Regions from separate parts of the Microbacterium sp. NPDC087868 genome, predicted to be linked through region 2. Evidence: riboswitches for the same ligand, from Rfam matches in the RefSeq annotation. Region 2 holds a riboswitch; the other holds the start of a gene.
The links. Region 2 has a riboswitch for S-adenosylmethionine ahead of ACI2JZ_RS16970 (OsmC family protein). Riboswitches for the same ligand answer to the same signal wherever they lie in the genome.

Region 1 (13,416 bases), on a different contig from region 2:
GCTACGGGCTTGCAGCCCAGCAGCTGCTACTTGCTGCGCAGTTCGAAGCGATCTGCGTCCATGAGCTTGGCCCAAGCGGAGGCGAAGTCATTGACGAACTTCTCCTTGGCATCATCCGAAGCGTAAACCTCGGCCAGTGCACGCAGCTCGGAGTTGGCACCGAAGACCAGATCCACGCGGCTGCCGGTCCAGCGGCCATCGGTGGTGGTGTAGGTCTGCTCGTCAGCGGACGGGGTCCATTCCAACCCCAGCTCCAGCAGGTTCGCGAAGAAGTCGTTGGTCAACGCGCCTGGGGTGTCGGTGAAGACGCCCAAGTTGGAGCCGTCCCAGTTATTGCCGATGACGCGCAGTCCACCGAGCAGTACGGTAGCTTCCGGTGCCGAGAGGCCCAGCAGATTCGCGCGGTCGATCAGCAAGTACTCGCTAGGCAGCTTGACGAAGCCCGAGTCGTAGTTGCGGAATCCGTCGGAAACTGGTTCCAGCCATGCGAACTGGTCAACGTCGGTTTGCTCCTGGGTTGCGTCTACGCGGCCCGGGGTGAATGGAACCTCGACCTGCTGGCCAGCTGCCAGGGCTGCCTGCTCGACTCCGACGTTGCCGGCTAGGACAACGACGTCCGCGAAGGAAGCCTTGATCCCGGAAGTGGCGTTGAAGTTGTCAACAATCTCTTCCAGCTTGGCAATTACCGGCTTGAGCTGTTCAGGCTGGTTCACGCTCCAGGAGACCTGTGGTTCCAGGCGGATGCGGCCGCCGTTGACGCCGCCGCGCTTATCCGAGCTGCGGAAGGTCGAAGCGGCCTTCCAAGCCGTGGATACCAGCTGCTGGACGGTCAGTCCCGAATCGTTGATCAGGGCTTTAAGTGCGGCAACTTCAGTTGCACCCAAGGTGGTCTGCGGAGCTGCTGGCAGTGGATCCTGCCAGAGCAGGTCCTCAGCAGGAACCTCTGGGCCGAAGTAGCGGGACTTCGGGCCCATGTCACGGTGGGTCAGCTTGAACCATGCGCGGGCGAAGGCGTCTGCGAACTGGTCTGGGTTCTCCTTGAAGTTCTTGGAGATCGGGCCGTAGACCGGGTCGAAGCGCAGGGCCAGGTCGCTGGTAAGCATGCGTGGCTCGCGGTGTTCCAAGGTCTCGAATGCAGGCTGGACCAAGCCGGCTCCGCCATTGTTGACCGGGCGCCACTGCTTGGCGCCTGCTGGGGATTCGAACAGTTCCCATTCGTAGGCGAAGAGGATGTGGAAGAACTCGTTGTCCCAGCGGGTTGGGTGGTAGGTCCAGGTGACTTCAAGACCCGAGGAGACGGTGTCCGCGCCCTTGCCGGTGCCGTGGCCGTTCTTCCAGCCCAGTCCCTGCATTTCGAGCGGAGCTGCTTCTGGATCCGGGCCGATCTTGTCATCGGCATGCGCGCCGTGGGTCTTGCCGAAGGTGTGGCCACCGGCGATCAGCGCGACGGTCTCCTCGTCGTTCATGCCCATGCGGCGGAAGGTTTCGCGGATGTCTACGGCCGAGGCCAGCGGATCCGGATTTCCGTCAGGACCCTCAGGATTCACGTAGATCAGGCCCATCTGCACTGCTGCCAGAGGAGCATCCAGGTCTCGCTTGCCGGTGTAGCGTTCGCTGTCCAGCCAGACCTTTTCAGGGCCCCAGTAGACATCGTCATCTGCTTCCCAAACGTCCTTGCGGCCGCCGGCGAAACCGAAGGTCTCGAAGCCCATGTCTTCCAGAGCCACATTGCCAGCCAGCAGGATAAGGTCGGCCCAGGAAATCGACTGGCCGTACTTCTTCTTCACTGGCCACAGCAGGCGGCGAGCCTTGTCCAGCGAAACGTTGTCAGGCCACGAGTTCAGCGGAGCGAAGCGCTGCTGGCCTGCGCCGCCGCCGCCACGGCCGTCGTGCGAGCGGTAGGTGCCTGCGGAGTGCCAAGCCATGCGGATGAAGAACGGGCCGTAGTGGCCGAAGTCTGCTGGCCACCAGTCGTGCGACTGGGTCATGATTTCGGTCAGGTCGGCTTTTACTGCCGACAAGTCGAGGGCATTGAAGGCTTCAATGTAGTCGAAGTTCTCGTCCAGCGGGTTGGAAACCTGCTGGTTCTTGGCCAGAATCCTCAGATTCAGCTTATTCGGCCACCATTCGGTGTTGGCATTGCCCTGGGTAGGGTGAATTCGACCCGCGCCGCCAACTACTGGGCACTGACCTGCAGTCATCTCAGACATGTGCTCTTTCCTTCCGGATTGTTTAGGGTTTATCTGGTTTTATCCATCGCACAGCAGCTGCGCTGATGACGATGGCAAATCTAGGGGTTTACTTAGACAGCAACTATGCGTTCGCAGCCTGGCAACCCGGGCAGGTGCCCCAATAGATCACTTCGGCTTCATCAATGCTGAACCCGTGGTCATTGGAAGCATGCAGGCACGGGGCGCCGCCGACAGCGCAGTCGACGTCCGCCAGCTTTCCACACTGGCGGCACACCACATGGTGGTGATTGTCGCCAACGCGGGCTTCATAGCGGGCGGTATGGCCCTGTGGCTGTATCTGCCGAATGACACCCAGCTTCGTGAAGAGCCTGAGTGAATCGTAGACAGCTTGGTGCGACACATTGGGGTGATCTTCACGGACAGCCGAAATGATGGTTTCGGTATCCGCGTGCGGGTGCGCTGCGACGGCGGAAAGTACCGCAACGCGCGGTTGCGTGACCCGCATCGATGCCGCCTTCAGCACCTGCTCGATCCCTGCCTGTGATGTCATGTACCCAGCATGCCTGCTTATTTTGAATCAGTCAAGATAAGTTCCAGTGTATTTCACGTTAAAAGTTGGTGGACCCCGGTTCGCTGGTTGGATCAATGGCTCATTAGTAAGTATTCCGTAACCGACATGTTCAGGCATGACGTGCTTCCGGGGAGAAAAATTGCGGAATCATAGAGATTTCACCAGGAATAGGAAAGGCAATAATGAGCGATTTTGACTCCAAGAATATTTCCGGTCATTTGATGATTTCGCGGGGGCAAGGAGTGGAAAACTCCATGGGGCGAGGAAGCTCACATAGATGGTGATGCCAGCGTAAACAACGTGATCCTGGGGCGGCGGAGGTCCGAAAATGGCGAGAAATCAAGGAACAGATTTGACCCTTGATGAGATGTCGACCATGCTGGAAAAGGCCCATTTTGGGATTTATCGTGTCAAATTCGTGCTAAATCGGGTCAACTCGCAGAAATAATTCGCGGGATATCAGCGGAGAATAGCTGTTTCTTTCAGGCTGCTCCAACGCTAGATTTAGACACAACGGACCGACACCCGAAAAGCAATTCGCAATCAATCACACTGCATGGCGATCGTTTACTCGAGAGGCGATGGCTCGGCAGATTCCGCCCGGATCTTCTCCGCGGGATCTCACCAGTGAAGGAAGAACGCAATGAAGCAGACGGATCAATCAATCGTAGACCTCGTCGAGGAACTGCATTCAGTTCGTCACAGACGACCTAAGAAGTACTCACTTTCCGGTACGGATTACTGGGTATTCGGAATTGCCGGCGTTCTAGCGCTGGCATTTATCATTTGGGGTTTCGCTACCCCGGAAGGGCTGGGCAAGGCCTCCAGTGCGGCCCTTGATTGGGTTATCACCAACACTGGCTGGCTTTTTGTCATCGCTGCCGCGGTTTTCGCGGTCTTCGCCATCGTCGTAGCGGCCAAGAACTTCGGACGCATCCCGCTGGGCAAGGACGGCGAGACGCCAAAGTTCTCCACGGTCTCGTGGATCTCGATGATGTTCGCAACCGGCATGGGCATCGGCTTGGTCTTCTACGGCGTAGGCGAGCCGCTGTACTTCTACATGTCGCCTCCTCCGGGAACGGTGGAAGGTTCCACCAGTGATGCCCTGAGCACCGCCATGGGCACCACGCTCTTCCACTGGACCCTATTCCCATGGGCCATGTACGCCATCGTTGGCTTGGGCATGGCTTACGGCAGCTTCCGGCTGGGACGCCCCCAGCTTTTCTCAGCCATGTTCAGCTCGATCTTCGGCGACCGCGCCATCCATGGTTGGGGCGGGCGCACCATCAATATCCTGGCCATCATCGCCACCCTCTTCGGCTCGGCTTGTTCGCTGGGTCTGGGCGCATTGCAGATTGGCGGCGGCATCCAGGCCACCGGGATGATGGAGAAGGTCGGCTCCGGCGTTCTGGTTATCATCATTGGCATTCTGACGGCATTGTTTGTCGCTTCTGCCGTTTCCGGCATCGAGCGAGGTATCCAGTGGTTGTCCAACACCAACATGGTATTGGCATTGATCATCGCATTGATCGTTTTCATTGGCGGCCCAACTCTGTTCATCCTGAACGTCATTCCCAATGCCATTGGCGCTTTCATCGGCGACTTGCCGGAGATGGCTTCGCGTACGGCTGCCGGCGATGGCGCAATGTCTGATTGGCTGTCCTCGTGGACTGTCTTCTACTGGGCATGGTGGATCTCTTGGAGCCCATTCGTAGGCTTGTTCATCGCCCGCATTTCCCGTGGCCGCACTATTCGCCAGTTCGTCACCGGCGTGCTGCTCGTTCCATCCAGTGTCACCCTGATTTGGTTTGCAATCTTCGGCGGTGGCGCAATCGGTATTCAGGAACGCGCTGAACGCTCCGGGGAAACCGGGGAAAAGCTGGCCAGCATTGTTGACGGCGTACCAGATATCGACTTCGATTTGATCCTCTTCGACATGCTTGGGCGCCTCCCGCTGTCGGGCTGGATGGCTACCGTGCTGATGGTCGTCACCGTGCTGCTGATTGCAATCTTCTTCGTGACCGGCGCAGACTCGGCCTCGATCGTGATGGGTGCGCTCAGCGAACGCGGCGCTGAAGAGCCATCCAAGAAGGCCGTGATCTTCTGGGGCGTGGCCACCGGCGCTGTGGCCGCGGTGATGCTGCTGGCTGGCGGCGATCATCCGGCGGAGGCATTGACCGGGCTGAAGAACATCACCATTGTTTCGGCGCTGCCATTCGTGATTGTGATGCTCCTGCTCTGCGTGGCGTTGTGGAAGGACCTGAGCAAGGATCCGCTGGTGCTTCGCGGCAAGGTGGCTCGAAAGGTCCTGGAGCAGTCCGTGGGCCAAGCGGTTGACCGCCATGAGGGCAGCCAGTTCAGCTTGATGACCACCGAAATTCCTTTGGTCAGTGCCGAGGGCAAGGCCTCCGAAGGGAAGCTCTTCGCCACCGAAGCCGCCGCTGACCCGGTGCAGGACGGCAAGAACACTGCGGCCGATGGCCAGAGCCAGAAGCCAACGACCGGGGATTCCTAACCGGCAAATCAAATGAAGCTTCTTCCCCCGCCGGGGAAGAAGCTTCATTTGTTTAACCCCAAGGGGCCTGGGAGCAGCGATTAGCCGCGCGCGCGGCAGATCGCGTTGATCTCCGGAATGCACGGCTCATTCTGCAGGCTCGTTGTGTCGCCGAGCGTGGTGCCCTCGAACAGCTGGGTGAGCAGGCGGCGCATGATCTTGCCCGAACGGGTCTTGGGCACATCTGGAACCAAGACGATTTCCCGCGGCTTGGCAATCGGGCCGATCTGCACCGCGACGGTATTGCGGAGTTCAGCAATGAATTCGGCCTGCCGTGCAACGAGCTGCTCGTCAGGCGACTCGGCAACCAGGGTCTTGTCCAGCGGTACCACGAAGGCAGTTGCAGCGTGTCCGGTCTTGGAATCCGGGGTGGGGCAGACGCCGGCTTCCACCACGCCGGGGTGGGTGACCAATGCCGATTCGATTTCAATGGTGGAAAGCCGATGGCCGGAAATATTGATCACGTCGTCGGTGCGGCCCAGGATGTAGATATCGCCGTCCTCATCGAAGCGGGCACCGTCGCCAGCCAAGAACCAGCCCTGCTCTACGTATTGTTCCCAGTAGCTGGTGTAGTAGCGCGTCGGGTTGCCCCATACGGTACGGGCCATCGACGGGCCAGTGCGCGTGATGACAATATTGCCCTGCTGGTTGGCCGGCACGCTCAGGCCGCCATCGTCAACAATGTCCACCGAGATGCCCGGCAGCGCGCGTGCGGCGCAGCCTGGCTTGAAATGTCCATCGGTCGGCAGGGGGGAAAGCACGGTCGCGCCGGATTCGGACTGCCACCAGGTGTCAACCATCGGCAGTCCTGCTTCGCTGTCCCGGCCGATCTGCTGGCGGAACCATTTCCATGCCTCGGGATTGACGGCTTCACCCACAGTGCCGCCGATCTTCACCGAGGACAGATCGTATTGAGCGGGGATGCCGTCCGGGAACCAGCCCATCAACGAGCGGACCAAGGTGGGAGCGGTGTAGTAGCTGGTGACCTTGTAGCGTTCAATGACCTCGAAGTGGCGGCCCGGGTGCGGGGCGCTGGGGACGCCCTCGTAGATTACCTGGGTGACGCCATTGGCCAACGGGCCGTAGATCTCGTAGGTATGCGCGGTGACCCAGGCGAGGTCGGCGGTGCACCAGTGCACGTCCTTGGCGCGCTGGGATTCGTCCGGGTTGGCGAACAGCAGGTTGTAGCTGGTGGCCGCCTGCGTCAGGTACCCGCCGGTGGTGTGCACCAAGCCCTTCGGCTGGCCGGTGGTTCCCGAGGTGTACATGATGAACAGCGGTGTTTCCGCATCGAATGCCTGCGCGTGGTGCTCGGTGGACTGGGTATCAACCACCTCATGCCACCAGATGTCGCGGCCTTCGGTCCACGGGATTTCGTCGCCGGTGCGGCGGATAACCAGGACCTTTTCGATTTCGTTCTCGCCGGCAACGGCCGCATCGGCGTTGCCTTTGACCGGAACCGAAGTGCCGCGGCGGAACTGGCCGTCGGTGGTGACCAGGACCTTTGCCTTGGTGTCCTCCACGCGGAACCTCAGCGCTTCGGCGGAGAACCCGCCGAAGACCAGCGAGTGGATGGCGCCGATGCGGGCGCAAGCCAAGGTGATGACAATTGTTTCAATGAGCACCGGCAGGTAAATGACCACGCGGTCGCCCTTCACCACACCCAGGGATTCCAAGGCGTTGGCTGCCTGGGAGACCCGCTCCTGCAAATTCTTGTAGGTGACGGCTACCCGGTCTCCGGGCTCGCCTTCGAAATACAGTGCGACCTTCTGCCCGCGTCCCGCAGCTACATGGCGGTCGGCGCAGTTCACTGCGGCGTTCAGCTTGCCGCCGAGGTACCAAGAAATTTCCGGTCCGCGCTTGGCATCCGGATCGGCCGGAATGATGCGGCTGGTGGTGTGCCACGGGATGTCCCAATCCAAGAGGTTCGCCGCTTCGTCCCAGAATTCCTGGCGTGCTGCCTCTGAAACTTGAGTTGAGGTTGTTGCCAATTCGGTGGTCATCGCAAACTTTCTTTGGTGAGGGGTAGCTTTGTCAGCGGGTACTAGCGGGTACTAGCGGGTATTAGCGGGTCCGGTTTCAGGTCCAGCGCTTGATAGCCCAGCGTTCTGCTATCGACAGCAGGGCATCGGTGATCTTTCCAAAGACGGCCAGCAGCACGATGGTCATGATCAGGCGGTCCAATCGGCCGTTGTTCTGCGAGTCGGTGAGCAAGAAGCCAAGGCCCATTGACGCGCCGAGGAGTTCGGCTGCGACCAGGAAGAGCCAAGCTTGGGCTAGTGCCAAACGCAGGCCGGAGAAGATCGAAGGGACCACTGCGGGCAGCTGGACGGTGCGCAGCAGCTTCAATCCCTTCAACCCGAAGGAGCGGGCTGCTTCGACCAGGTGGGCATCGACATGGCGCAACGCCAAGGCGACGGTGGTAAAGACCGGGAAGAAGGCACCAATGATCACGAGTGTGACCTTGGAATCTTCACCCATTTTCATCCAGAGCACCAGCAGCGGAACCCAAGCCAAGGAAGGGACTGCACGCAGGGCGCTGATGCTCAGTCCCAGAAATGCATCTGCCAATTTGGACAGTCCGACAAGCGCACCCAGCGCCAAGCCCAGCAATGATCCGAAGGCGAAACCGAGAAGAACACGCTGAGTGGAGATGCCGATGTGCTTTCCGAGTTCGCCATCCTGGAAGAGCTCAATGGCAGCAGAAACCACTGAACCCGGAGTTGGCAGTGTCCACGGAGCAACGATTCCGGTAACGGTGACAAATTGCCACACAGCCAGGGTGGTCAGCGGCAAGACCAGCGCAAGCAGCCATTTCGGGGCACGCAGGATCGTTGCGGCCATGCTGGCCTTCTGCTTGGCAGGTGTTTGGCTTCCGCGGGTTCCAGCCACGTTAGAGGGACTCATGGCTGGTTACTCTCCGGAGATCTTTGTTGCGTCTGCCTTGACGGCAAACTGGTCATCGATGAGGGTTTCCAGAGCTTCATCAACGGATTCCTGCTCCGAGACATCGCCGCTAGCGACCAGCGTGGGAGCAATCTTGCTCAGGACTCCAGTGAATTTGGCGTCGGGAACTGCCGGAACGTCCAGATTGGAGCGTTCCTCAATGACGGTGGCAGCAACTCCTGGTTCGAGCCCTGCTACGTCGGCCAGGATTTCTGCGGTTTCCTCGGGATTGTCAGCTGCCCAGCCACGAGCCTTTTCGTAGGCATCGACAACGAGCTGGGCGAGTTCGGGGCTCTGCTCAATGAAGTCTTCGCGAGCGTTCAGCGCACCGTAGGTGTTGAAATCCAAGTTCCGGTAAACCAGTTGCGCGCCGTCTTTTTCGGCAGCGGCCATGATCGGATCCAAACCGCTCCAGGCATCAACCGAGCCGTTGGCCAGGGCGGTACGTCCATCGGCATGCTGGAGGTTCTGCAGCTTGATGTCAGCTTCACTCAAGCCCGCGGATTCCAGCGCCTGCAGCAGGAAGAAGTATGGGTCGGTGCCCTTTGTAGCGGCCACGGTCTTGCCAGCGAGATCTTCAACGGACTCGATTTTCGAGTCCTTATCCACTACCAGGGCCGCCCATTCCGGCTGCGAATACAGTGCGATGGTCTTGATGGGTGCACCGTTCGAACGGTTCAGGAGCGCAGCGGAACCGGCTGTGGAACCAACATCGATTGCGTCGGCGCGAAGAGCTTCATTGGCCTTGTTGGAACCAGCGGACTGGATCCATTCGACATTTACGCCCTGCTCCTTGGCGGCTGCTTCCAACCATCCCTTTTCCTTGAGTACCAGGCTCAGCGGGTTGTAAGTGGCAAAGTCGATGGACAGGGTCTGACCATCCGAGGAGGCTGTAGCGTTTTCGCCAGCACAGCCGGTCAGGGCAACTGCGCCAACGATCAAGGCGGCGGCGGACAATGCAGTGCGGCGGGTGAGACGGTTCAAAAGCATGGAGAATCCTAGAATTGTGCGTGCAAGCGGTGTAGGTGAAAAGGCAAAGGGGACGAATGGTTCGGGACCCACGGCGTGGCCGGGACTAATGGTTGGTTGGGTCGACGCCGAGCAGGCGCAATAGGTGCAGGCGATCTGCAACGAACTTTTCATCGGTATGCCGGCGTGGATGCACAGCTGAGATGGACAGATCCTCGATGACGCCCGCTGCACTATGCCCAGCGCCTCGCCCCAGAACAATCACGCGGTCAGCCAAAGTCAACGCCTCGTCCACATCATGGGTCACCATGAGAACAGTGGTGGGGAACGATGCGTGAATCGAGAGCAGCAGATCCTGCATCTTCAAGCGTGTCAGCGCATCGAGGGCGCCGAAGGGTTCATCAAGAAGCAATACACCCGGGCGCCGAGCCAGCGCGCGAGCCAGCGAAACCCGTTGCGCCATGCCTCCGGAGATCTCGCGTGGGCGCAAGCTGGCTGCATGGCTCAGACCGGTCAGCTCGATCAACTCATCGATCAGCGAGTTGCCGGCGCGCTTATCGGTTTCCGGTGCCAGGCCCAGTGCAATGTTCTGGCGAACCGAGCGCCATGGCAGCAGCCGGGGCTCCTGGAAGGCAACGGCGCATAACTCGTTGATGCCGGTGACCTCGCGGGTGCCGGTGCGGATGGTGCCGGTGGTGGGGTGGTCCAAGCCCGATACTGAACGCAGCAGCGTGGATTTTCCGCAACCGCTGGCTCCAAGAATGGCCACGACTTGACCTGCTGGAATTTGCAGGTTGATATCGGTCAGAACGGTGCGGCTTTCCATCTTGGTGGTGAAGGTTCGCGACACGTTGCTGAACTGCACGTCCAGGGCGCTTGAAGCTGAGGCAACGGGAGCTGCCTCGGGCGCTGCAAAGGAAAGAGTCATGTTCATCTCCATCGTTCCTGGCGGTAGCACCGGCCTGCAGAGCAAAACTCCAAAGGTGGTTGCTGCGGCGTCGTGGAGCCAGATCTCTCGGCCGCTCGGGATGGTTACGTGTCCATTACAACGAGTCGAACGATTTGAACGCAAATCTTGCGTAATATGAAAAAATCTTCGACAACTACGTCACATTGCCCAGAAATTTCGTTATTTATTTTATTGCAGGCCGGTTTGCTCGACATTAAGCAAAACTTTGCAACTCATCTTCGGCAGGACGCGGATTAGGCTGTGAAATTTGAAGATGGGCACTGCCGGCACTGGGACGAAATGTGACTTCGCGGGTTGGAAACGCCGGTTTATTACCGTTACAAATGAATTACGACCCATCCAGAGCGGCTGAGAGATCTGGCTCCACGACGCCGCAGCAACCACCCCAATAGCGGGACGGTGCTACCGCCAGGACCGATGGAAAGAATTGAGAACCCTGATGCCTATTGGTGAATCGCACAATGCCCTCGGACTGGACTTCAACCAGCTCAGTGACCCTTCGCAGGCCACCACAATGGACCTGGACAAGTTTGAAGAACAGCTGCCGACCAGGCAATTGCTGAAAATCACCCCCGGACCAAGTGCGGATGAGCAATACGACCGGCTGGCCGAAATTTTCCGTCCCGTTTTTGCGCAGATCGCCGCGACAGCCAAGGACCGCGACTTGAACCGCGTGCTTCCTTTCGAGCAGGTAGGCCTGCTGAATCGCGAGCGTTTCGGTGCGCTGCGCCTTTCCGTTGCCGACGGGGGCTACGGCGCACGGCTGGTGGATGTCTTCCGTCTGCTCATCGAGCTGTCCGAGGCGGACTCCCACGTAGGCCAGCTGTGGCGTGCGCATATCGCATTCGTCGAGAACGTCTTGGCGCTGGAGGACGAAGAGCTGCGCAAGAAGTGGGTCGCTCGCATCGCTGCTGGGCAGATTATCGGCAACGCCTACACCGAACGCGGTGGCAACGCCCTGGGCACCTTGAACACCAAGGCCAGCACCGTGGACGGGCGCTGGGTGATCGACGGTGAAAAGTACTACTGCACCGGCACCATTTTTGCCGACTGGACCACCGTTGCCGTGGCCCACCCGGAGCTCGCCGGCCGCCAGATCGCCGTGGTCTCCACCCAGCGCAGCGGCGTCAAGATCCTCGACGACTGGGATGGGTTCGGCCAGGGCCTCACCGGAACCGGCACCACCGAATTCCACCAGGTCCCGGTGGATTGCTTCATGCCGCAGCAGACCAATGACTCCGAAGCGGCGATCTTCCAGCTGGTTCTCATGGCCGTGCAGGCGGGCATCGCCCGCGCCGCATTGAACGACCTGCGTCACGCGGTGCAGGCGCGCACCCGCATCTTCACCACCGGAACCGGGGTGCCGGTATACCAGGAACCCCAGGTCCTCCAGCTGGTGGGCGAAGTTTCCGCGGAGTCCTTCGCTGCCGACTCCGTGGTGATCGGCGCGGTACTCGAAGTCGAGGCGGCCCTGGGCGATCCGGGACTGAACGACGAGGAACGCTACGCCGTATGCGAGCTGGCCGCCAACCGCGCGCAAACCGTGGTGCAGCCACTGGCCATCGGCGTGACCAGCAAGCTCTTCGACGGACTGGGAGCCTCGTCCACCAGAAGCGGCTGCAACCTGGACCGGCACTGGCGCAATGCGCGCACCATCGCCACCCATAACCCGGCGATCTACAAGGCGCGCATCGTCGGGGACTACGAGATCAACGGGGTCCAGCCGCAGCGGCTGTCCGTCACCGGCGAAGATTCAACCCAGCGGGCTTGAGGGCCTGCGACGCAAACCAGCAACTTTCCACGATTACCGACCTATGGGGGCAAAGCCATGAGCGAGAACAAGCGCGAGATCCTATTCAACGCATTCGACATGAACTGCGTGGTGCACCAGTCGCCGGGCCTGTGGCGCCATCCGCAGGACAAGGCCTCGACCTACAACACCCTGGGCTACTGGACGCACCTGGCCAAGGTGCTGGAAAAGGGGAAGTTCGACGGACTGTTCCTCGCCGACGTGCTGGGCACCTACGACGTGTACAAGGGCACCAACGTGACCCCGCTGGGCTCCGGCGCGCAGGCACCGGTCAACGACCCGATGATGCTGGTTTCCGCCATGGCCGCTGTGACCGAGAACCTCGGCTTCGGCGTCACCGCAGGTACCGCCTATGAGCACCCGTACGCTTTCGCCCGCCGCTTGGCCACCTTGGACCACCTGACCAACGGCCGCGTGGGCTGGAACGTCGTCACCGGCTACCTGCCATCGGCGGCCCGCAATATGGGCCAGGAAGACCAGATGGAGCACGACGAGCGCTACAACCACGCCGATGAGTACCTCGAGGTGGTCTACAAGCTGCTCGAAGGCTCGTGGGAAGACGACGCGGTGCAGAATGACAAGGCCACCGGCATCTACACCGACCCGGCCAAGGTGCACCCGATCGAGCACGAAGGCAAGTACTTCAAGGTTCCGGGCATCGCCATCACCGAGCCGTCCACCCAGCGCACCCCGGTGATCTACCAGGCCGGCGCCTCCAAGCGCGGCACCGAGTTCGCCGCGTCGAACGCTGAAGCGATCTTCGTCAATTGCCCCACCCGCGACCTGCTGAAGGAAGCGGTCAGCAAGATCCGTGACGCTGCCGAGGCCGCCGGGCGTGGCCGCTACGACATCAAGGTCTTCGCCATGCAGACCATCATCACCGCCGAAACCACCGAACTGGCCCAGGCGAAGTTCCAGGACTACAGCTCCTACGTGGATATCGAGGGGTCGCTGGCACTGCTGTCGGGCTGGACCGGCATCGACATGTCCGTCTACGGCCCCGACGATGTCATCGGCGACGACGTGAAGTCCAACGCCATCCAGTCCTCGGTGGAAACCTTCAAGAAGGCCAGCGGCGATACCGGCAAGCCGTGGACCATCCGCCAGCTGGCCGAATGGATCGGCGTGGGCGGATTCGGCCCGGTCTCCGTCGGTTCCGGCGCCGAGGTAGCCGAGAAGCTCATCGACTGGGTGGAGTACACCGACGTGGACGGCTTCAACCTCGCCTATGCTGTCACTCCGGGCACCTTCGAGGACATCGTCGAGTACGTGGTTCCCGAGCTGCAGGCGCGCGGGGTCTACAAGACCGAATACACCGAGGGCTCGCTGCGCCACAAGATGTTCGGCGCCGGCGACCGCGTGAAGGACACCCACCGCGCAGCCCGGTACAAGATCTCCAACCGG
Region 2 (18,072 bases):
ACGATTTGGGGCTACACCCTCGACCACCTGAAGATCACGGTCATCTCGGCGCTCATCGTTCTGCTGATCGCGATTCCGCTCGGCGTGCTGCTCACTCGCCCCGGACTGCGCAAGGCAGCCCCGGCGGTGCGCGCCATTGCCAACTTCGGCCAAGCCGCACCCGCCATTGGCGTCATCGTGCTCTTGGCCTTCTGGTTGGGGTTCGGCCCGAAAACTGCCATTGTCTCACTGGTGATCTATGCGATTCTTCCGGTGCTCTCCAACACCATTGTTGGCCTGCAGCAGGTTGATGAACGCCTGGTGGAGGCCGGGCGGGGAATCGGCATGAGCCAGATGTCCGTGCTGTTGAAGGTCGAGCTGCCGTTGGCCGTCCCGGTGATGCTATCGGGCATCCGCACAGCCCTGGTGCTGCTGGTAGGCACCGCGACGTTGGCAACCTTTATCAACGGCGGCGGGCTGGGCATCTTGATCACTACGGGAGTGAACCTGAACCTGAATGTGGTGCTGATTGCCGGCTCGTTGCTAGTGGCCTTGCTGGCTTTGACGATTGATTGGCTTGGCCGCGTCGTCGAACAGGTGGCACGACCGAGAGGACTTTCGTGAACCGCAAACTGAATTTAGCTGTCCTATCCATGGCCGCGCTGATCGGAATGACTGGGTGCGGACTTAGCCCATCGACCGGGACGGTGCCCAACGCCGGCCCCGCCGAGATCAAGCCGCTGGTCGAAAACGCTGAAGACACCACCGTGACCGTCACGTCCAAGTCCTTTACCGAGCAGCTGCTGCTGGGGAAGATCACCGTGATCGCGCTCAAGGCTGCCGGCTATGACGTCACCGACCTGACCAATGTTCCTGGCTCCCAGCCGGCACGTCAGTTGCTGCTTTCCGGCGACGCGAGCGTGCTCTGGGAGTACACCGGTACCGCGTGGCTGACCTACTTGGGCCACGAATCACCTGTTGTGGGTGAAGAAGAGCAGTGGCAGTCGGTGCACGATGAGGATGTTGCCAATGGAATTATCTGGGGAAATCCGGCACCGTTGAACAACACCTACGCATTGGCGATGAACGAAGAAACGACCAAGCGGCTGGGTATCACCAAGCTTTCCGAACTGCAGACGCTGGACCCCGAAGATCTGACGTTCTGCGTCGACCCGGAATTCAATTCCCGTCGAGACGGTCTGACTCCAATGCTGGAACACTACGATATCGACCGTGGTTCAGAAGTGGCTGAGGACAATATCGGTCTGTACGACGTGGGTGCCATTTACCAGGCAACCGCTAATGGCGCGTGCAACTTCGGTGAAGTCTTCACCACTGACGGGCGCATCAAGGCGCTTAACTTGACCGTGCTGGAAGATGACCGGAAGTATTTCCCAAGCTACAACGCCGCCCCGGCTTTCAACGGAGAATTCCTTGAAAAGCACCCGGAAATCCAGCAGATCATGGACAAGATCGCTCCGTTGCTGACTGATCAGGTCTTGATGGACCTGAATTACCAGGTGGACGTGGTTGGCCGTGAACCGGCAGATGTTGCCTTCGAATGGATGGTTGGCCAAGGCTTGGTCTCCAATCCCTAACCGAGGCAACGAAAACTGCATGGATTAAGCAATGGATCCCCGGCATCGCGATGCCGGGGATCCATTTCAATGTCGCCGAGGATTCACTGGGGATTGGTTTCTCTCGGATGGATTTGCTTGCAGGATGGAAATAGGTGGAGGCCATCTACCTATTGCTGATTCCGGGTACCTAGCTCGCCGTCGACTTCATCGGCGATTTCGGTCGTGGCAGCGGTAGTGATGGATTCTTCCTGCCAAATTTCCTCTAGCTCTGCGGATAACTCGGCTTCTTCTTGGGCATGATCGGGAACTGGGTCATTTGCGTTCATGGCCTCAGTCTAGCCATGTACACGTCGGAGTAAAGGGGTGCATGAAAAATTACTTCAGTGGAAACTTTCCTAGTCAGTATCAAAATAAGGGTCTCTTGAAGAGTCAGATGAAACTTTTTTAGGGAAAGTGGTTGACGCTTCAACTTCATTAGTGTCATACTGGTATCAGCAAAACAAATTGAGGCGTCAACTACTTGATGGCCCGACGAAAGGATTTAGACATGACTGCATCTGCACTGACCACCGGAACCTGGAACCTCGATGCATCGCACTCCGAGATTGGCTTCTCGGTTCGCCACGCAGGCATCTCCAAGGTTCGCGGCAGCTTCACTGAATTCGACGCAACCCTGACCACCGGCGCAACCCTGGCAGATTCCTCGGTCGAGGCAACCGTCCAGATCGCATCGGTCAACACCAAGGACGCTAACCGCGACGGCCACCTGAAGGGCGAGGACTTCTTCAACGCCGAGCAGTTCCCAACCATGACCTTCAAGTCCACTGCGGTCAAGGGCGAGGCTGGCGAGTTCATTCTCGTTGGCGATCTGACCATCCGCGGCGTGAGCAAGGAAGTTGAATTCGAAGCAGAGCTCGGCGGCGAAGCTGTAGACGCTTTCGGTGCAACCCGCGTTGGCTTCTTCGCATCCACGACCATCTCCCGCAAGGAATTCGGCATCACCTGGAACGCAGCACTGGAAGCCGGTGGCGTTCTGGTCAGCGACAAGGTCAAGATCGAAATCGACGCTTCGTTCGTACTGCCAACCGCAGAGTAAAAGTTTCCCGAAGTCCGTCATGGGGATGACGGGATAAGGGCCGATACCGGCAAAGCCTCCGGCTCACGAAAGTGAGCTGGAGGCTTTGTCGTTAAAGTCGAGGGAAAACGTGCCTAGGACCCGGTGAACGACGGGTCCACGGAAAATGCGATAGCACCGATGACAAGGAATGCGACATACACGATCCAGAGCACGCCCAAAATGGTGCCGATCCAACCGGTCACTTTGCCGACCGTGGATACCGTATTGAATTCCCTTTCGGCTTTATTGGCCTTGAAAATAGCAATCGGGCCAAGGATCACGCCTGCTACGAAGATTGACACAATGCCAAGAATCATCGAGGTCTGTGCCAGCTGGGTGCCTTGAAATTGGGATGCTGTCGGATAGCCGAAGTTACCCGGGGGATACTGGCCCGGTTCGCCATGTGCCTGTTGATTGTAGTAAGGCTGTTGCGGGACGCCGTTGAGATCGTAGGAACCAGGCTGCTGGTACTGCCGGTTCTGACCCTGATGCCCTGAAGAATAAGGGTTTCGTGGTTCTTCGCCTGGACTGGTCATGGCAACCTGCTTTCCGCTTGTGAGGCTCGTTCGCTTAATTCAAGATTCTCACATGCAACCGGCAATAACATCTAATCTCTAGAAGAACTCTTGCGCGGATCCCTTGCAGCTGCGCGAGACATCAGCTGGCAGGATGCATTCTGCGCCACAGCGCATGAGTGCCTGTCGCCAACGCCACGAGTAATAGGCTCAGTGCCAAGCCGATCCCGAAGATCTGTCCGTAGTGGCCATTCTGCGCTAAATCTGCAGTTAGGTAGGTCGCCGCAGATGCCCCGGCGAACAGGGCAAAAACGAATAGTGAAACGGTGGTGGCCCGCGCGTCAGGCGAGATATCGGTCGCCCACCCCTGCATTGATGAGTGCATGATCGCGTTCGCGGCACCCAGGAAGAACGCGGTGAGGGTGTAAGAGGCAGGGGAGGGAGCGAACGCCGAGGGGAGGAAAGCTGCGCAAAGCACCAGGCCGCCACCCCCAATAAGCCACGTTCGGCCAATGCGTGCCACCAATCGGCGCATCAAGCGTGCACCCAGAATGACTCCCAGGGCAAAAGCGCAACCTAGCGCTCCCGCCAAGCCAATAGCGACACCGGATTCTTGCAAGGCGGGAACGATATAGGTCAGCAATCCCATGAGCAGCCCGCCTTCGAGGAAGACGATGGCATAAAGGGCCAAATTCATGGGACGCAAAGCTGCACGGAATTGGAATCCGGAACGCGAATGTTCGGGCTCTGCCGCCTTCCGCAAGCTATACAGGGCCGCTACGCAACCCAGTGCAGGCAACAGGAACACCAGCCGCCAGTTCGCGTATGTTGCCAATGCTCCTGAAGCTAATGTCGCCAGGGTGGTGCCCAGCGAGGAATAGATCTGCAAATCAGATAAGCCCCGCGCGCGTTCTACCCCGGTACGCGTATCGCCCAGGAGCGTCATCAGCGTTGGATACAGCGCGCCGAACATAAACCCGGTGAGGGAGCGGGCAATGAGTAGCGGCAAATAGTCGGTGAACATGATGCTGGCGACCGCGCCGAGGCCAGCGCCGATGAGCGCCGCGCGCAATACCGCAAGACGCCCGAAACGATCGCTAAGCACGCCCCAGATCGGCTGGCCAATGGCATAGAACAAGGCATAGGAAGCTACCAGTTGGACAGCTTGGGCGAAACTGAGCGAGGTACCCAGCGAAAGTGCGACCAGCATGGGAGGGGTGCCATAGCGGTCGAAGAAGGAAAGGAAGCCGACGAAGCGCAAAGCCGAATCGGGAATGGTGCGTACCGAAATCCGAAGGTCCTGTTGTTTCTCCATCCCGGCCCTTCAAGTGAGAATCTTCCGCCTGCCTATCCATGTAATCATAATCTGCCCGCTGATGCTGTTTTGGATGACAGCTGCCACGGGCAGATGACGCATCGGCAGCTAGGCAGTTACTGGTGATTCAGTCATGAATTGAGCGAAGAATTCGCCCAACTCACCGGTCGCGTCCAGCGGCAGCGCCATGGACACGTCCAAGCCTGGACAGGATTGGCGGGCTGGGTGCGCCAGATATCTCCGGTGATGAAAATCCGAGGCAAGGGAAGCATAACGGATTGCCGTCACGATGGAGCCAGGGAAGTCATCGCGGGCTTGAGCGTTTCCATGCCACCGGTGCGCTTCCGCGAAATGTTCGAAGCTGGACTGCCGGCTTCGCTTTTTTGCCGCGCGCGATCGAATAGAGGCGGACCTGAAGGGTTTTATTGCCGGCGGCTAGGGCAAGAAGCCGACAGCACACTTAAATGCACTCGCGGCCGGTTCCCTGGAGGTTTAGGAGGGGGGAACCGGCCGCGAAAGCTTATTGCGCCAGCCTTACAGGCCGCGAACCATCAGGACGTCCAAGGTACGCGGGCCGTGCACGCCTTCAACGCGCTCCAGCTCGATATCACTGGTGGCCGACGGGCCGGAGATCCAGGTCTGCGGACGGGTGATGGCCAGTCGCGGCATGGCTTCTGGCAGCAGGCGCACGATCGAGGAGATCGGCACGATGCACACATGGTGGTCGGGTACCAGCGAAATCGCGCGGCGGCCCTGGTTTGGCTCGCCATCGAGGATGATGGTGCCGGACTCGGCGACCGAAACGGCCGACGAGGTGACCACGGCGCTGGTTTCATCCAGTTCGGCGATGCTCAGCCGTGCGCCCGGGGCATCGATGCGCTGCTCGACCTTCTCGCCCAGCCCTGAGAGCCAGTCGGTGTCCAAGCCATGCGGGTAGACAACGCTGGAGGCTCCCGCCAGCTTGGCCGCTACGTATTCCGGGATCTGCGCGGCGTCAATGACGTCCACCCCGGCCTTGTAATCCACCAAGCGGTCCACCAGCAGGTCGATGAGCTCAGCTTCACCCATATCCGAGGTCTTGCGGTATTCGCGGGGTACCTCTTGGGCGACGGGAGCATCGGCTAGTGCCGAGCGGATCCGTCCCAGGATTTCGTCTTTTGCGCTCACTTGGACTCCTTCTCGTCGCTCCACCAGTCGCGGAAGGACTTGTTTGGCGGGGCGGGAATGTCACGGCTGGCGGTCCACCCTGCGGCGATGCCCGGAAGCTTCTTGATCTTCTTTTCCTTGCCGGACATCAGCCGGCCCAGCGGCAAGGCCTTTTCGAGCAGGCCGAGGTTCTTGCCCTTGCCCAACGCCCAGGAGCCGCCCTTCATCAGCAGATCCATCTGGGTCGGGAGCTTGTGCTTGTCGCGGTTGGCATCCACGTCCTCGCCGCGCAGGTGCACGAGGATTTCCGGGATGTTGATCTTCACCGGGCAAGCGTCGTAGCAGGCGCCGCACAGCGAGGAAGCATATGGCAAGGAGCCGTTTTCCTCGACCTGGATGCCGGTCAGCAGCGGGGAGAGGATTGCGCCGATCGGGCCCGGGTAGGTCGAACCGTAGGCGTGGCCGCCGGTGCGCTCGTACACTGGGCACACGTTCATGCACGCCGAGCAGCGGATGCAGTTCAGCGCGGTGCGGCCGAAGCGGTCGGCCAGGGCGCGGGTGCGGCCGTTATCCAGCAGCACGATGTGCACGTTCTGCGGGCCATCGTCTTCGCTCACGCCGGTCCACAGCGAGGTGTAGGGATTCATGCGCTCGCCGGTGGAAGACCGCGGCAGCAGCTGCATGAAGACCTCGATGTCCTCCCAGTGGGGGAGGACCTTCTCGATGCCCATGACCGTGATCAGGGTTTCGGGCAGGGTCAGGCACATGCGGCCGTTGCCCTCGGATTCCACTACGCCCAGGGTGCCGGTATCAGCCAGCGCGAAGTTCGCGCCGGAGATCGCGACCTTGGCGGAAAGGAACTTCTTGCGCAGGTGCTTGCGGGCAGCTTCGGCCAGCTTGGCTGGCTCATCGGTCAGGTTCGGATCCACTACCGGCATTTCCTTGAGGAAGATGTCGCGCACCTCGGTGCGGTTCTTGTGGATCGCCGGAACCAGGATGTGGCTTGGCTTGTCGTTGCCCAGCTGGACGATCAGCTCGGCAAGGTCGGTTTCGAAGGCTTCGATGCCCTCGGTCTCCAGGTGCTCGTTCAGGCCGATTTCCTGGGTGGCCATGGACTTGACCTTGACGACCTCTTTCGAGCCGGTCGCCTTGACCAGCTCGGTAACGATCTTGTTGGCTTCGTCCGCGTCACGGGCCCAGTGGACAATGCCGCCCCGGGCGGTGAAGTTCTTCTCGAACTCTTCCAAACGCTCTTCGAGGTTGGCCATCGTCAGGTTCTTGATGGCGCTGCCGGCGTCGCGCAGCTCTTCCCAGTCCGGAAGCTCGCCGACGACGTTCAGCCGCTTGTCGCGAATGGTGTGGGTGGCGTGGCGCAGGTTCTTGCGCATCTGGGTGTTGCCCAGTTCGCGGTGCGCGGCCTTGGGGAATGGCTCGGTCTCGAACAGGTTGCCCTGCCCGCCGGCAGGCATGCCGAGGAATACCTGAGTCACAGTGACACCGTCTCTTCCATGGTGCTGGCCAGGATATCTGCCAGGTGCAGGGTCTTTGGCTTGGCTCCGGTGCGCGAAAGTCCGCCGCCGATGTGCATCAGGCAGGAGGCGTCGCCGCCCGCGCAGGCCGAGGCGCCGGTGGAGCAGATGTTCTTCATCTTGTCTTCGAGCATTGCCGTGGAGACATCGGAGTTCTTGATCGAGAAGGTACCGCCGAAGCCGCAGCACTGGTCAGCTTCCGGAAGCTCGTTGACGGTGATGCCGCCGACGGTCTTGAGCAGATCAAGTTGCCGATCGCCGAGTTGCAGCGAACGCATGCCGTGGCAGGAAGGGTGGTAGGTGATGGTCTGCGGGAAGTAGCTGCCCAGCTGCTCGGCGGCGTTGGTGATCCCCAGGACATCCACCAGCAGCTGGCTCAGTTCATAGGTGCGCTTGCCCACGGCAACTGCGCGTTCCTTGAGCTCCGGCTTGCCCAGGCGCTCTGCCAGGAAAGGGTGCTGGTGCTTGACCGAAGCAACGCAGGAGCCTGAGGGGGCCACCGCGACGTCATAGTCTTCGGTGTCGAAGGCATTGATGTGGTTTTCGACCACGGGCAGGGCTTCAGGCATATAACCGGAATTCATGTGCATTTGCCCACAGCAGGCTTGCGCCTTGGGGAAAATGACTTCATGGCCCAAGCGTTCCAGGATTTTCACTGTCGACTTGGCGGTTTCCGGATACATAGCATCCACAATGCACGTGGCAAAGAGAGCAATTCGCATAATAAATGACTCTTTCAGGGTGTGGTCAGACCATACTATGCCACGTACTTCGTAATAGTCAAGACTTGTTGTGATAGCTCTCACCTTGTACTCTAGGTGGTCGGACCACATATGGTCAGACCATCTCGAGTAAGGACGCCCACACCGTGTTTACACCCTCCACGGATCCGATCGCGGGGAGCATAGCTGTTTCAGCGCTCATCGCACTGATCCCGCTTGTAGCCTTCTTCGTACTTCTGGCGGTAGTCAAGGTCAAGGCCCACTGGGCCGGCCTCGGCTCGCTCGCTGTTGCCATCCTCGTGGCGATCTTCGGCTGGAACATGCCGGTTGGATTGGCATTGAACTCCGGACTGATGGGCATGGTCTTCGGTGCCTTCCCTATTGTCTGGATCGTTGTCATGGCGATCTTCCTCTACCAGGTCACCGTCAAGTCGGGCCGCTTCGAAGACCTGCGCCGCGTCTTCGACGTCATCGGCGGCGGCGACGTGCGCATTCAGGCCGTGCTGATTGCTTTCTGCTTCGGCGGCCTGCTTGAAGCGCTGGCAGGCTTCGGCGCACCGGTAGCGATTACCGCCACCATGCTGCTGGCATTGGGCCTGTCGCCGCTGCGCGCAGCCTGCGCCGTGCTGATCGCCAACACCGCCCCGGTGGCCTTCGGCGCCGTGGCGATCCCGATCACCACCGCCGGTGCCCTGACCGGCATCCCGGCTGCCGACATCGGCGCCATCGTTGGCCACCAGTCCCCGCTGCTGGCGCTGTTCGTCCCATCGATCCTGGTCCTGATCCTCGACGGCTGGCGCGGCATGCGCCAGACCCTGCCGGCAACGCTGACCATCGGCATTTCCTTCGGTGTCGCCCAGTGGCTGTGCTCGACCTACTTCTCCTATGAGCTGACCGATATCGTTGCTGCGCTGGTTGGCCTGGCCGCCGCAGTGATCCTGCTGCGCTTCTGGACTCCAAAGGGTGCCGACGAGGCACGCCAGCGCGTGCTGACTGCTGAAGCCGCCGCAATTCCATACGAGGCCAATGCCAAGCTGCACCCGGTCAACACCTGGATGGCTTTGTTCCCGTACCTGCTGGTTATCGTCATCTTCGGCGTGGCCAAGCTGTGGAAGCTGGGCGTGGACATTCCTGCATGGCTGGCAACCACGGACATCAAGTTCGGCTGGCCAGGACTGGACGGCAAGATCCTGAATGCTGATGGCGAAGCGGTATCTTCGACCATCTACAACTTCCAGTGGCTATCCTCCCCAGGCACCTTGCTGCTGATCACCGGCCTGATCGTGGCCCTGGTCTACGCGAAGAACGACGGCAACGGCAAGTACAAGATGACCTTCGCCGAGGGTGCTGCCGAAATCGGCAAGACCGTCTACAACATGCGCTACGCCGCGCTGACCATCCTGTCGGTCCTCGGCCTGGCTTACGTGATGAACCTTTCGGGCCAGACCATCACCATTGGCACCTGGCTGGCAGGCACCGGCGCATTCTTCGCCTTCCTGTCGCCAATCCTGGGCTGGATCGGCACCGCGGTGACCGGCTCGGACACCTCGGCCAACGCGCTGTTCGCCAAGCTGCAGCAGACCGCTGGCATCAATGCCGGCATCGATCCGAACCTGCTGGTTGCCGCCAACACCTCCGGCGGCGTGGTCGGCAAGCTGATCTCCCCGCAGAACCTGGCCATCGCCGCTACCTCGGTGAAGATGGAAGGCCAGGAGTCGGTGATCCTCAAGAAGGTTGCCGGTTGGTCCGTAGGCATGCTGCTGGTGCTGTGCTGCTTGGTTTACCTGCAGTCCACCCCGGTTCTGTCCTGGATGCTGCCTTAGCTTCAAACGGCTAAAATAGATCCGATGCCAGTAAACCCAGCTCCGCGTGCGTACCAGATTGTTCTCCAAGCAATTGAACAGGATCTGCGCAAGGAGAAGCTCTCCGTTGGAGACCAGCTTCCCGGCGAGCGTGCGCTCGCGGAGCAGCATGGGATCTCGCGGGCCTCGGTCCGCGATGCCATCCGCATCCTTGATGTGATGGGCATTATCAAGACTTCCACCGGCTCCGGGCCCAACTCCGGAGCGGTGATCATCTCCAACCCCTCGGCTGGCATTTCGCAGGCATTGCGCCTGCATCTGGCGGCCAAGGGGATCAACGTCCGCGAGATCGTCGAATCTCGCATCCTGCTGGAAACCTGGGCAGCGCAAATGACGCCGCGCGATCCAATCCATGCCCAGCAGGTCATTGACCGCACCGCGGTGCTGATCATGCGCATGGACGACGCGCAGCTCTCGCGCGAGGCCTTCCACCGTATTGATGCCGAGTTCCATGTGCTCCTGGCCTCCATGGCCGGCAACGCGGTAGTGGAATCGATGATGGAATCGCTGCGCAACTCGATCAGCGACTATGTTTCCGAATCGGTGCCCAGCGATGAGGCCTGGCAGCCGGTGGTGCGCATCCTGCGCCGCCAGCACAAGGCCATCCACCACGCGTTCGCGACGAACCAGCGCGAACGGGCGGCCCAGCTGCTCGAAGAGCACATCAACTGGTTCTACTCGCAGACCCGCTAGATCCGGCAGGATAGTTTTCAAATAAATAAGTCGGACTTTATGGCCCCTCGCACCTCTTATATCTGATATGTTTTTGGGGAAGCGACGGGGCTACTTTTTCGGATACAGCAGCCGGTACATACCGCTGGTGAGTTCCCGTCGATGAACCATCGACACTTCATGCGAGGGAACTCATGAGCCAACTTTTTGACCTGACCGGACGACTGGCCCTGGTGACCGGGTCCTCCCGCGGTATTGGCCGCGAACTTGCCCGTGCCCTGGCCGATGCCGGAGCCACCATCATCCTGCACGGCCGCGATGCGCAACGCTTGGCCGAAACTGTCGCCGAATTCGGCACCCGCTATGGCGCCGAAAGAATCCATAGCGTCTGCTTCGATGTCACCGATGATGCCGCCGTGCGCGAGAACATTGCCGCCATTGAAAAGACCATCGGCCCCATCCGCATATTGGTGAACAACGCCGGTATCCAACACCGCGTTCCGATGCTGGAATTGGAAGTATCCGACTGGCAGCGTGTGATTGACACGAACCTCACCAGCGCATTCCTGGTAGGCCGAGAGGTCGCACGCTCCATGGTGCAGCGTGGCGAAGGCAAGATCATCAACATCTGCTCGGTGCAAACCGACTTGGCCCGCCCCACCATCTCCGCCTATAGTGCGGCCAAGGGAGGCCTGCGCAATCTCACCCGCGCCATGACCGCCGAATGGGCTGGTTCGGGACTGCAAATCAACGGCATCGCACCGGGCTACATCCACACCGAGATGACGCAGAATCTGGTGGATGACGAGAAATTCAATTCCTGGATTCTGGGCCGCACCCCGGCTGCCCGTTGGGGAACTGTCGAGGATCTGGCCGGACCAGCAGTCTGGTTGGCCTCGGATGGATCGAACTACGTGAACGGGCAGACCATTTTCATCGACGGAGGCATGAGCGTTGTCGTCTAATTCCCTCGCCACCAGCACGTTGGCCGTCGTGGCCCATGCAGCCGATGATTTGCGTATTGAACAAATCGAGCTGGCAGCGCCGCGAGCAGATGAAGCACGCGTTGCCATCGCTTACGGCGGTATCTGCGGATCAGACTTGCATTACTGGAGCCACGGCGCCGCCGGGGAATCGATCCTCAAGGCTCCAATGGTTCTCGGGCATGAAATCGTCGGGACCGTCATGCAGGCCGCCGCTGACGGCAGCGGGCCGGCAGCCGGAACCAAAGTCGCCGTGCACCCGGCAACACCAGGCGAGACCGGGGAACCCTACCCGGCCGACCGCCCGAATCTTTCCCCGGGGTGCACCTATCTGGGCTCGGCCGCCCGCTACCCGCACACCGAGGGCGCATTCGCCCGCGAAGTGAACCTGCCATCACGCATGCTGCGTGAGCTGCCTGCTGGCTTAGCACTGCGTGATGCGGCACTGGCAGAACCGGCTGCGGTTGCTTGGCATGCGGTGTCGCGCGCCGGTGAAGTCGCCGGCAAGAAGGCGCTGGTTATTGGTGCTGGGCCGATCGGAGCTCTCGCTGTAGCAGTGCTCAAGCGTGCCGGAGCCAAAGAAATCATCGCAGTGGACATGCACGAGAAGCCGTTGGAAATCGCCGGGAAACTCGGTGCCACTTCAACTTTGCGCGCCGATGACCAGGAAGCTCTTGCCCAGGTGGGCGCGGACGTGGTGATCGAGGCCAGCGGCAACTTCCGCGGGTTGGCCTCCGCCGTGCGCGGTGCCGTGCGCGGCGGTCGAGTGGTCATGGTCGGGTTGCTGCCCTCAGGAGAACAACCCGCACTCATTTCGCTGGCTATTACCCGCGAGCTGGAACTGGTTGGTTCCTTCCGCTTCAACGACGAAATCGACCATGTGCTTGCTGCCCTGGCCGACGGTTCACTGCAGGTTTCCGAGGCGGTAACCCACGAGTTCCCGGTCGCCGATGCGCTTGAAGCCTTCGAAACGGCCAAGGATTCGGCTCGCTCCGGCAAAGTCCTGCTGAACTTCCTGGGGCAATAGTTGGCTTCAGCTAGAAGTGCACCGCGGCGGCCCCTGAAGTCGGGGGCCGCCGCGGTGCTTTTTAGTTCAGCGAACTCTAGTTGGTCTCTGCGATGCTTACCGCGGTTGTCACGGGCACCGGATTGGCGAAGAGGTCCAGCACCGGGCAGTGTGCATCCACTGCGCGGCGCAGTTCTTCATAGCGTTCAGCTGATTCCGGTCCGGCAATCCGGATGTCCAGATCCACCGACGAGAAGCCGGGGCGGATGGTCTGGTCGATGCCGAAGAGTCCGCGGACATCGAGGTGGCCATTGGCCTGGATCTTCACGTCGTCCACCTGGATGCCGAGGTTCTGCGCGTACAAGCGGTAGACCACAACCTGGCAGGAGATGAGCGCTCCGAGCGCGTATTCCACGGGGCTTGCGGCCAGGTCGCTGCCGCCCAGGGCAGCTGGCTCGTCGACCTGGAAGGTGTGCTTGCCGGAGACAATGTTGCTGGCTACCGAATCGAAGCCTTCGCCCTCGACGGTGAAAGTCAATTGGGCACTTTGCGGCGCAGCCGAAATTCGTTCGCCCCAGCCTTTGCCTGCTTCCTGCAGGCGCTGTGCACGGTCTTCGGATACGGTCGGGGCAGATGCTGCATTAGTCATGGGGAATTGATCCCCTTTCTGGCGCAAGGGGCGCCATCGCTTACGCATCTTGGCGTTCAAGATGCGTCGAATCTTCACCTGGGGCACCCCGCACAATGACGCAGGAGGGTTGCCGTCCACTCAGCCAGGGCTCAAAGAGTGGAACTCGTGATTCAGTGATTAATTTCTATCGGTTTCAGGGCCCGCGGGTAAAGGGCAGAAGTAACTTTTCGTCACCGGGCATCTTGCTTTCCGGCTCGCTAAGATGGAATCTAGCTCTCGGGCGCCCACTGCACGAACAATGAACGGCGAGTATGGAATTCCAGCTGACACTTTCTGCGGCCCAGACCTTGGTGACCGAATCCGAATACAACCTGGGCCAATTCCTGTGTGATTCCGGAAAAGTGCAGATCGCCAACCGGGTAATGCAACCGGGATCTACCCGCATCTCCGGTGTGGTGCTGCGTGAATCGGTGATGGCCCAATTGGAAATCACCGAGGGCAATATCAGCTTCACCAGCTTCTGCGGCAAGCATCCGGGGGTTCAGTCTTGTGAAGATGTCGCCGCCTTGCTCATTGAGGTCACCACCGAAGAAGACCAGGGCTTTTTCGTCTCCGACTCCGGGGTGGATCCCCACGCTTGGAAACGCAATAGCAAGCCGCAGTGGGAACGTACCCTTGACCGTCTGCTTCCAGTCATTTCCGATGAGCCGCTGGTTGCCGAAGAACCGCTGGGATTGATCCTGAAAGTGGTAAGCGAACCGCGTTATGGCGGCGAGGACGCGCTGACCTTGCAGGCACGCCCGGCCCGCCAGGGAACCAAGAGCCCCTGGATCCAAACCGGGATCAGCTGGCGCAATGTTGCTTTTGATGCGCGGTTCTCCAAGAAGCAGCGTCGTGCGGTCGTTGAACTGGACCGGTTGCGTGAACACGTTGAACAAGATACTTATCGCCATTCGTGGGATCCCAAGGAGTGGATCTCCTTGATGGATCTTCCAGGCCAGGACCTGCTGGATGCGTTCGAAGCCCTGCGTGAAGCTGGAGTGCAGATCGTCAACGGTGGTTCTACGGCCAAGGCCCCGGTGGAGTTCAGCGAGCAACCAGCCATGGCACACGTGGATGTGCGTCGCGGTGAACATGGCCTGAGCATGGAAGGGAAGCTGCGCGGGCCGAGCGAAGAGCACGTCTACCTCTTGCCCATAGGCACGCCGCCGACCTTGTTGGCTTACGCGTCCAGCCCCTTGCCGAAGGCCAGGGAAATCGGTTTGGCCCGGTTCGCTGAACCGGTCACGAAGGAACTGGCCACATTTATTGAATCCGGTGCGCAATCCATCCCGCAGGAAGGCGTTGAGCTTTTCGAGCGCCAGCACCTGGACCGATTGCGCCTGATGGCACCGTTGAAGAGCGAGGATGACAGCTACAGCATCCCTGTTCCAGCACGCCCCAGCCTCAAGCTGTCCCTGGAGAGCATCCGAACTCCGCTGACCGTGAGCTATTCCTGGGAGTACGCCTCCGCGGGCCCCCGCCAGTATGCCGTGGAAAAGGAAATTGCTGCTTCGGTGCAGGACAAGCTCGGCGCGCAGGCTTCCTTGGGGCAACTGACCTCTTCAGGAATCTTCCCGCCGAAGGACTTCAGCACCTCCGAATCCATCGATTTCTTGGTCTACGCATTGCCGCTATTGGCAGAGCATTCCGATGTGGTCGTTGAAGAGCAGAACAGGCTGCCGAAGTACCGGATCAGCCACGCGCCGGCCGCTGTCAGTGTCGAAGCCGGCGAAAGCACGGGGGACTGGTTCGACTTGTCTGTGGAAGTGCTCCTGGACGAGACCAAGGTCCCGTTCCCACTGCTGCTGGAGGCCTTGACCAAGCAAGATGAGTATCTCGTCCTCGATGACCTTACGGTGATCCCGATTGATGGTGCAGATTTCACGCAGCTGCGCCAGCTGATATCAGAGGCCGGGGAGCTGGGCACGGTGCAGGGCGATACGATCCGCATCCATAAGTTGAGCATCGACTGGTGGCAAGAACTGGTGGATCTGGGCATTATCGAAGCCCAGCACAACCAGTGGCTGCAGACCATGAAGGCGCTGCAAAGCGGTGAAGAAATGCAGCCGGTCCAACTAGCGGAAACGTTCAACGCTGAACTGCGCCCGTATCAGGGCCACGGCCTATCCTGGCTCAACTTCTTGCGTACCCATGATCTCGGTGGCGTCCTTGCCGACGATATGGGTCTGGGCAAGACCGTCCAGCTGCTGGCTTGCCTTGAACAAGCGCGCGTCGAGGATCCTGCCCAGAAATTCCTGGTGCTGGCTCCTACCTCGGTGGTGGGCAACTGGATCAATGAGGCGCAGCGATTTGCGCCGCAGATGAGAGTCACCGGCATCACTTCAACAGCTAGAAAGAGCGGCCAAAGCATGGCGTCGCAGATCGGTGACGCCCAATTGGTAGTTACCAGCTACACGATCTTCCGCCTGGCCTATGAGGATTTTGAAGCCGCCGGATTCAACGTCATGATCATGGACGAGGCCCAGCAACTGAAGAACCATGCCTCCAAAGGCTACAAGCAGGCCCGGCAGCTGCCAGTGCCGTGCAAATTCGTGGTCACTGGCACTCCCATGGAAAACAACCTGCTGGAACTGTGGGCGTTGGTCTCACTGGCTGCACCAGGCCTGCTGGGCGGTGCGAAGTCCTTTAAGGACAACTACCAGAAGCCCATTGCCGACGGAGACCAGGAGCGCCTGGAGCGCCTGAAGAGCCGACTGCGTCCGTTCGTGCTGCGCCGTACCAAGGAACAGGTCGTTCCAGAGCTGCCGGCGAAGACCGAACAGGTGCTGGAAGTCGAACTGGAGCCGGGGCACCGCAAAGCCTATGACCGCCGCTTCCAGCGCGTGCGGCAAGAAGTCCTGGGCCTGGTTGACGACGTTGATTCGAATCGCTTCCAGATTCTCCAGTCGCTGACCCTGCTGCGCCAGCTGGCCTTGGATCCGTCCCTGGTAGGCGAGGGCGATGCCCCGAGCGCGAAGCTGGAAATGCTGCGCGAACTCATGGGGGACGCGGTTTCTGAAGGGCATAGGATTCTGGTCTTCAGCCAATTCACCAGTTTCTTGGCCAAGGCACGCGACGTCGCTGAAGAGCTGGGCATCGAGCACGGATACCTTGACGGGTCCACCACTGGCCCTCGGCGCAAGGAACTGATTGACGGTTTCAGTGAAGGAGATTTCCCGGTCTTCTTCATCTCGCTGAAGTCCGGCGGCTTCGGCATTAATCTCACTTCCGCCGACTACTGCATCTTGCTGGACCCATGGTGGAACCCGCAGGCTGAAGCCCAGGCTATTGACCGGGCCCACCGCATTGGGCAAACTCGTCCGGTCTATGTGTACCGCTTGGTGGCAAAGGACACCATCGAATCCAAGGTGCTCGCGTTGCAGGCCAAGAAGACGCAGCTGTTCAATGATGTCCTGGGAGAGACTGCCCAAGCCGCGCAGAGTGCTGCGTTAAGCGCCGATGATTTCCTGGCGCTGATGGAGTGAGCCTAAAAAGCTGAAGCCTTGGAAACCAGAAGGTCTCCAAGGCTTCAGCTGATGATCGGGGACTAGAGAATCTGTTCAAAACTGTCGTTGAGGCGGTGCAGGAGATCTCCAAAATTCTTCAGTTCGGAGGCTTCCCATTCCTTGAGCTGGCGGCGCAGTTCCTCACGCAGCGTGTTACCGCTGGAGCGCCATTTTTCCTTGGCGTTTTCTGTTGCCGAGACCAGCTGGGCCCGGCCATCGGAAGGATCCTGGGTGCGGGTGACAAGTTCCAGAGACTCGAGGTGCTGCACGAGGCGGGAAATAGTCGCCTTGTCCAGACGCAGTTTTTCTGCGAGTGCTCCCTGTTGCTGGGCTTCATCGCGGATGACCACTGCAAGCAAGCGGTACCCCGGATCCTGCAGGTCCGGGTGGATGATCTTGGCGCGACGGATCAGCATCTGGCGGGCGCGCAATAAGATGGCGGTGAATTCTTCTTCGACCGTCTGCATCAGTTCTTCTTCTTGCATACAAACCATTCTAAAGATTAATGGTCGATAAGTCTGATATTGGAGACCGCAGCCGTTCGAAGCCGAAGTGTTGAACGTACTGCGAATCCCCAGCTGAGCGTAATTAATGGCTTGGAAAAGACTGGCCAGGCAACGCCTGATGCCTGCAAAGCCGTACAGTTCCACTTCTCCGGCGCAGCTTAGGAACGACTTGCCGATTGCATTCGTGATTAGAGAAGCAATAGATTTCCGCCGCCGCTCAGAAGCAGAGCAAGAAAGCCATGGCCTCCGTTGCCTCTGGCGTTGGACCCAACGTGGTGCGGCGAAGCTGTCCGCACTGTCCACGGGCCTCTTGGAGAGCATTTGGAGTTGGATATCGGGATTCATGAAAATAAAACTTGACGCTTCAACTAATGCTTGGTAGGTTTTAATCATGAATCAGCTATCCGATACCCCTCCCGTCTTGTTCCTTAGCCATGGCGCACCGCCACTGGCCGACGACCAGCGCTGGACCCAGGAGCTGGCTAGCTGGTCCGGCACTTTCGAGAAGCCGAAAGATATTCTGATGATCTCCGCGCACTGGGAAAATGCGCCGGTGACGCTGAGTGCTACCCAGCAGAAGAACGAATTGGTCTACGACTTCTGGGGCTTCGACCAGAAGTACTACGACGTTCGCTACGACGCGCCAATGGCGCCCGAGCTGGCCAATGAAGTCGAACGGCTGACCTCGGCCTATGGCCATCACGTGGAGCGCGACGAGACGCGTGGACTGGACCATGGCGCCTACGTGCCGCTGAAGGAAATGTTTCCGGATGCGGATGTACCGGTGGTGCAGATGTCCATGCCAACACTGGATCCTGCAGGACTCTTTGATCTGGGCAAGAGCTTGGCGCCCTTGCGCGAGCGGGGAACCTTGATCGTTGGCTCCGGATTCACCACCCACAACTTGCGCTGGTTCAACCCAGCCGGCGGGCCGGATTCGGCGCCGCCATCGGCCTCCAGC

Region 1: it holds a riboswitch for S-adenosylmethionine, as region 2 does, so the genes downstream of both, ACI2JZ_RS17625 (acyl-CoA dehydrogenase) here and ACI2JZ_RS16970 (OsmC family protein) in region 2, are expected to answer to the same signal.

Annotation. Positions count from the first base shown of each region.
Region 1 covers NZ_JBJDNO010000007.1:51,969-65,384, forward strand. The annotation lists gene katG (catalase/peroxidase HPI) at 27-2,210, opposite strand; gene ACI2JZ_RS17595 (Fur family transcriptional regulator) at 2,314-2,742, opposite strand; gene ACI2JZ_RS17600 (BCCT family transporter) at 3,407-5,278, shown strand; gene acs (acetate--CoA ligase) at 5,359-7,320, opposite strand; gene ACI2JZ_RS17610 (ABC transporter permease) at 7,397-8,161, opposite strand; gene ACI2JZ_RS17615 (aliphatic sulfonate ABC transporter substrate-binding protein) at 8,231-9,253, opposite strand; gene ACI2JZ_RS17620 (ABC transporter ATP-binding protein) at 9,339-10,166, opposite strand; SAM riboswitch class I at 10,166-10,267, opposite strand; SAM riboswitch class I at 10,535-10,626, shown strand; gene ACI2JZ_RS17625 (acyl-CoA dehydrogenase) at 10,642-11,973, shown strand; gene ACI2JZ_RS17630 (LLM class flavin-dependent oxidoreductase) at 12,031-13,416, shown strand, end outside.
Region 2 covers NZ_JBJDNO010000005.1:82,047-100,118, forward strand. The annotation lists gene ACI2JZ_RS16905 (ABC transporter permease) at 1-603, shown strand, start outside; gene ACI2JZ_RS16910 (glycine betaine ABC transporter substrate-binding protein) at 600-1,577, shown strand; gene ACI2JZ_RS16915 (hypothetical protein) at 1,727-1,885, opposite strand; gene ACI2JZ_RS16920 (YceI family protein) at 2,107-2,655, shown strand; gene ACI2JZ_RS16925 (DUF4190 domain-containing protein) at 2,769-3,212, opposite strand; gene ACI2JZ_RS16930 (MFS transporter) at 3,334-4,506, opposite strand; gene ACI2JZ_RS16935 (LUD domain-containing protein) at 5,041-5,673, opposite strand; gene ACI2JZ_RS16940 (LutB/LldF family L-lactate oxidation iron-sulfur protein) at 5,670-7,121, opposite strand; gene ACI2JZ_RS16945 ((Fe-S)-binding protein) at 7,139-7,903, opposite strand; gene ACI2JZ_RS16950 (L-lactate permease) at 8,050-9,726, shown strand; gene ACI2JZ_RS16955 (FCD domain-containing protein) at 9,751-10,458, shown strand; gene ACI2JZ_RS16960 (SDR family oxidoreductase) at 10,632-11,402, shown strand; gene ACI2JZ_RS16965 (L-idonate 5-dehydrogenase) at 11,392-12,447, shown strand; gene ACI2JZ_RS16970 (OsmC family protein) at 12,524-13,075, opposite strand; SAM riboswitch class IV at 13,107-13,228, opposite strand; gene ACI2JZ_RS16975 (DEAD/DEAH box helicase) at 13,369-16,584, shown strand; gene ACI2JZ_RS16980 (MarR family winged helix-turn-helix transcriptional regulator) at 16,647-17,090, opposite strand; gene ACI2JZ_RS16985 (dioxygenase) at 17,503-18,072, shown strand, end outside.